2 regions of the Marinobacterium marisflavi genome follow, and region 2 is predicted to be linked to the other one. Evidence: predicted binding sites of a transcription regulator. Region 2 holds the regulator's gene; the other holds the start of a gene.
The links. The regulator PhoB, encoded in region 2, activates phosphate uptake and scavenging genes when phosphate is short. The targets are predictions, from matches to a motif close to TGTCATANNNNTGTCANA.
Positions count from the first base shown of each region.

Region 1: the regulator PhoB is predicted to act here: its motif matches at 1,783-1,800, upstream of phbB (acetoacetyl-CoA reductase).

Region 1 is NZ_OZ457898.1:2,203,799-2,206,912, forward strand. Features, by position in the region: gene sbcB (exodeoxyribonuclease I) at 1-167, opposite strand, end outside; gene AC1WNR_RS10845 (YchJ family protein) at 295-711, shown strand; gene phbB (acetoacetyl-CoA reductase) at 781-1,530, opposite strand; gene AC1WNR_RS10855 (MATE family efflux transporter) at 1,837-3,114, opposite strand, start outside.
Region 2 is NZ_OZ457898.1:44,025-47,138, reverse strand. Features, by position in the region: gene phoU (phosphate signaling complex protein PhoU) at 1-196, shown strand, start outside; gene ubiA (4-hydroxybenzoate octaprenyltransferase) at 266-1,123, shown strand; gene phoB (phosphate regulon transcriptional regulator PhoB) at 1,194-1,889, shown strand; gene phoR (phosphate regulon sensor histidine kinase PhoR) at 1,899-3,114, shown strand, end outside.

The DNA.
Region 1 (3,114 bases), 2.2 Mb from region 2:
AACAGATCATCAGCCGGTCGAGCGTAGATAACTAATGGGTCCTCAATTAGGTTGAGCTCAGCGTCCGTGCGCACGCCAGCAAACTGCAGCGGCCGATCGCGCCGAGTATCAGTGCCAGAGGTCTCATAATCGTGCCAAAAAAATGTATCTATCTGCCCGCCGGCCATGTCATTTCCTATTCAATCAACTCTGTTCGCGTGATAATGCGCTCAAAATAATGCGTAAAGAGTATCAGGCGTAACTGCGTCTGGCTAAGAGTACCCCGTTTTAAACATCAAATTATTGAGTACCAAGATGTCGACTGAAGATAACGCGCCCTGCCCCTGCGGCTCAGAGAAAGCACTCAAACAGTGCTGCGGGCCATTTTTAAGCCAAGAGCGCCTAGCTCCCACAGCAGAGCAGCTCATGCGCTCGCGCTTCAGCGCATTTGCTTTAGGTGCAGCAGACTACCTCATCTCAACACTTGCGCCAGAGCGGCGCTCCCCCAACGAGCGTCGTATGCTGGAGCAGGAGTTGCGCCAGACTCAATGGGTCAAACTGGAGATTGTCGAAACGCTGGCGGGTCGTGCAACGGACGCAACCGGTGTGGTCGAATTCAACGCCTATTTTATCGCGCCCTCCGGTGCTGGCTGTCTGCATGAGCGCTCTAACTTTCGCAAAGAGGGCGAAAAGTGGTTCTATGTTGATGGCCAGGTTGAGGTCAGCAAATAGCGATAATTAGGCAAAAAAAGAGGCGCCCACTTTCGCAGACGCCTCTCTTCAGATTCTTCAGCGAACGCCTTAGAACATATGCAAACCGCCGTTCACGGAGAAGTCTGCGCCGGTGATGTAACCGGACTCATCATCTGCAAGAAACGCGACCGTACGGCCGATCTCATGCGGCTGGCCAAAGCGGCCGACAGGAATAGTTGAAGTAATCGAATCCTGGATCTTCTGATCAATCTTGGCAACCATCGCAGTCATGATGTAACCGGGTGATACGGTGTTAACCGTTACGCCTTTGCGAGCCACTTCCTGCGCCAGCGCTTTGGTGAAACCGTGAATACCCGCTTTGGCAGCAGAGTAGTTTGCCTGACCAAACTGACCTTTCTGTGCGTTTACAGAAGAGATGTTGATGATACGGCCAAAGCCCTTGTCGAGCATCGGATTGATCACCAAACGGGTCATATGGAACATCGAGTCTAGGTTTGCAGAGAGCACCTCGTCCCACTGTTCCCAGCTCATTTTCTTAAACATACCATCGCGCGTGATACCGGCATTATTCACCAGCACATCAACGCTACCGCCCGTCAGCGACTCAACGGTTTCGATACATTTCGCACAAGATTCCGCATCAGTTACATCGCCGTAAGCGACCTCAATTTCGTAACCATCTTTACGCTGCTCTTCCTGCCAGGCTTTCGCTTTGTCGTGGTTACCACCTGAGTTGTATCCTGCGACAACTTTGAAACCCGCATCTGCAAGTTCACGACAAATAGAAGTACCCAGTCCACCGGTACCACCGGTTACTAGTGCGATTTTTTGGCTCATAGCTTTTTAACACCCCATGGTTTGAGTAAGACAGGTACTCCTTACCCGCCTGAAAGTTAGCGGAAGCTCCCTAATCCCTGAGTCTCTTCGCCGGTTTAAACTACCTTCGAATAACAAGAACTATGCCAACCTGACGAACCTTGTCAGGCTCCGCAAACCACTCTTAACGGGGTCTGTAGCGTGCCTTTGTCAGCATTGCTGCGCTATTGTAGTGCAAGCCTAAGAAAAATTCGCACTAGAATGCAGCATTTTTGTGACACTAACATGATACTCAGTTGAAGGAGATTCGACTTTCAGCCAGAGACTCTATTGCTGGACTTCTCGAATCAAGCGGCCCTGCACGCGCAGCATCCAGAACCAGGCGAAGAGCGCAGTCAGTGCATTTGCAACGACCAGCGCCACAAACATCCCCTTGAGCTCGAACAGATGGTTACCCAGCCAACCGAGCGGTACATAGAGGATAAACAGTCGCACCAGACTGATGCGCAAGGCACGCAGTGGCTGGTGTAGCGCATTGAACGTTGAGGAGGAGAGAAAGGTCGCCGCCTGAAAACCAAACCCCAACGGCACAACCAAAATCCACAGTGTCAGCCAACGCAGTACTTCAGGGTCATCTGTAAAGAGCTGTGCCACCCAACCTGCTGAAAGTGCCAGCAGTAGATAAACAAGCAACTGCCATATGAGCGCAAATTGGATCGCACTCTGATAGGCACCCTGCACTCGGTGTATCAATCGGGCACCAAAGTTTTGCGAGATAAACGGCGGTAACGTCATCGAAAGCGCTAAACAGACAAGTAGAGAGAGCGACTCCAAACGATTACCGACACCGAAGGCCGCTACTGCCTCAGGACCATGACGGGCAACAACCGCGGTGAGCACGCCATTGGCGACTGGGGTCATCATATTAGAGAGCGCTGCAGGCAGGCTGATGCGCAGAACAGAGCGCCAGTTATCCCAGATATCGGGCCAGCGCAGCCACTCGAGCAGCAACAATCCCTTCAGACGTTTCAGTAGATAAAGCGCCACAAACGAAGTACTTGCCCAAGCGATCAAACTGGCCAAGGCGGCACCTTCAATTCCCAACGCCGGAACTGGCCCCCAACCAAAGATAAGGATGGGATCAAGAATAAAATTCATCACCGATGAGCCGAGCATAATCACGGCTGTAATACGGGTATCACCTGAAGCTCGGAAAGTGGCGTTGCACACCATATTCAGCACCATAAAGATCGATCCGAAGAACCAGATACTCATATACCCCTCTATCAGCGGGTAGAGGGCATAAGGCGCACCCAAGAGCTGCGCCAGAGTCGGGAGTAAAAACTGTCCGAGCAAACCGACAAGGGCCGTGATCAAAATAGCCATTAGGTAATTATCAGTCGCTACCCGAGCTACACGTGCGGTTTGACCGCTGCCAATTAATCGCGCGAGGGTCGCTGAAGTACCAACGCCTAGCCCGATCGCCAAGCTCGTAACGGAAAAACTGATTGGGAACGTAAACGATAGTGCCGCCAAGGGATCGGTACCCAACTGCCCCACAAACCAAGCATCCGCAAGGTTAAATAGCATCAGACTGACCATGCC
Region 2 (3,114 bases):
GCGCTCTCTAATCACCTTTATGATGGAGGACTCACGCGCTATCACTAACGTGCTTAAAGCAATCTGGGTGCTGCGCTCGCTCGAGCGAATCGGCGACCACGCTTGCAATCTCGCAGAGCAGCTAATCTATCAAGTTAGCGGTACCGATGTGCGACATATGGATAACCAAGAGATTCGCGAGATCGTACGCGACTAAAATGGCTCTGTTGTTTTAAGTATGCTGCCACTTCATACTTAGCGAAACGCCCAACCTCAGAGCGCTTTCGTGATAACAGCAGATAAAATCCATGCCGCATGGCAACTCATGCGTGCGGACAAGCCAATTGGTACCTATCTCCTTCTGTGGCCAACCCTCTGGGCACTTTGGATCGCCGCAGGAGGGTTGCCAGCCTGGCAGTTAATCATCATCTTTAGCGCTGGGGTATGGGTTACTCGCTCAGCCGGGTGCGTTATCAATGATTTTGCTGACCGTAAAGTGGATGGTCATGTAAAACGCACCGCATCGCGTCCCCTGCCCACAGGTCGAATAAGTAGCAAAGAAGCAATAGTACTCTTTGTCGGTTTGATGCTGCTGGCCTTTGTTCTAGTACTGTTTACCAATAAAGAGACCATCCTTCTCTCGCCTGTGGCACTGCTCTTGGCTTTCAGCTACCCCTTTATGAAGCGCTACACCCACTTCCCGCAAGTGGTCCTGGGTATGGCATTCGGCTGGGGTATTCCGATGGCATTTACCGCCACTCTGGGTGAAGTAACCTCGGTGGGTTGGCTGATTTACCTTGCCAAGATTCTATGGACAGTCGCCTATGACACCCAGTATGCAATGGTCGATCGCGACGATGATCTTAAGATCGGCATCAAGTCGACGGCGGTCTTTTTTGGTCAGTACGATAAGATTGCTATCGCAACCCTGCACGCCCTCTCCATCGCAATTTTGATCTGGGTAGGAGTCATCGAGCAGCTAGGTACCGTATTTTATTTGGGGCTCGCAGGCGCAGTCACCCTATTCGCTTATCAGCAGTGGTTGATACGCGATCGACAGCGCGAAGGCTGCTTTAAAGCTTTCCTGAACAACCACGTCGCCGAACTGCTCGTGCTTCTGGGGATTATTGCCGCCTACTGGTAAGCTCAATTGTCATCTGTTTGTAACAAAAGCATCATTAAATGGAGCGATCACAAATTAGCAGAGAAAGAGCATGAGCAGAGCACGACGTATCTTAATCGTTGATGATGAAGCCGCTATCCGCGAAATGATTGCTATGGCGCTAGAGCTAGCCGGTTACGACACGCTAGAAGCAAACGACGCAAAGAGCGCCCACGCCATGATTATTGATGAGAAACCTGACATGATGCTGTTGGACTGGATGATGCCTGGTACTAGTGGCATTGAGTTAGCGCGACGTCTGCGCAGCGATCCAGCGACCAAGGATCTGCCGATTATTATGCTTACCGCCAAAGCGGACGAGGATAACAAAGTGCAAGGTTTAGAGGCAGGCATCGACGACTACATCACTAAGCCCTTCTCACCCAAAGAGCTGATCGCTCGCCTCAAGGCCGTGCTACGCCGCGCCTTGCCGGACGCTGATGAAGACGCGATCTCTATTGGTGGCATCATCTTAGACCCAGTTTCTCACCGAGTCAGTGATGCTGCCGGACAATCACTTAACCTAGGCCCCACTGAATTCAAACTTCTGCACTTCTTTATGACCCATCAAGATCGGGCATACTCGCGCGGCCAGTTACTCGATATGGTCTGGGGTGGTAATGTCTACGTTGAAGAACGTACAGTCGACGTGCACATTCGCCGACTGAGAAAAGCATTGGGCACAGACCTTGAGAACCTTATCCAAACGGTGCGTGGTACCGGTTATAGGTTCTCCACCAAACTCTAGGAGTCTCAATTGATAGGATCGATCGCGCGCCAACTGCTGATTCTGGCGGTTTTTACTGGCCTGCCTGCACTGCTCGCCTACAGCATCGATCTCAATTCAATCTACGGGGCGCTAATCGGCCTAATACTTTGGGCGCTGCTGACAGTTTTCTGGATTGCAGAACTTCAACGCTGGACCGCCAGCCAGCTGACGCTGCCGAAGCCAAAACTACCACTTGAGATGGAGCGAGTGGTAGAGACCCTGGTGAGGTACCGGGATCAAACCGATGCCGAATATGATGAGGTTCATGAGGATATGAACCAGTTCGAAGCGGCAACGCAGGCCATGAGTGATGCCGTGATAATCATTGATCGCAAGAACCGGATCGAATGGTGGAATCCCTCTGCTCAAACCATCTTTGGCCTCAAGCCCGATCCGCGCATGCTCAGCCCGGAAGAGCTGATTAATGAACCCGAATTCGTCGAGTTCTATCAGAACCCCAAGGCGGAACGGTCGCTGAAACTGGAATCTCCCAATGGCCAACGGACGCTTGAGTACCGCATTCATCGCTTCGGCGAAAAAAATCGGGAACGTGTTTTGATCGCTCGCGATGTGACTGAAAACGAGCGCTTCGAGCAGATGCGCCAGACCTTTTTAGCCAACGCCTCCCACGAGCTACGAACGCCAATTACAGTGATTCACGGCTTCTTAGAGACGCTGCGCGAGCAAGAGCTACCGGCCCCAATCGCACGGGCTATCGGCACCATGCAGTCACAGAGCAATAGGATGGTTGCACTGATTGCTGATCTCTTGACGTTATCGCGCCTAGAGACGAGTGCAGAGAACCGCAGCCGACAGCCGATCCAAGTTCGCGACATGCTCACCAATATTGCCAACGAAGCACGCGATGTCTCTGGTGACCAGCAACACGCGATAAGCCTAGAGATGGTGGAGGGTTTGGATATCTTAGGTAATGAAGCTGAGATTCGAAGTGCACTGTCCAACCTGGTCTTCAATGCCGTGCGCTATACGCCGGCACAGGGAACAATAGCGATCAAGCTTGAAGCGATGGAGCGAGGAGCACTGTTCAGCGTCACAGACAACGGCGAAGGGATCGCTGCAGAGCATATTCCTCGCATAACTGAGCGTTTTTATCGCGTTGATGAGGGGCGCTCTCGTGACAGCGGTGGCACCGGGCTGGGCTTAGCAATCGTTAAGCATGTACTGGTTCGTCACAATGCCACAC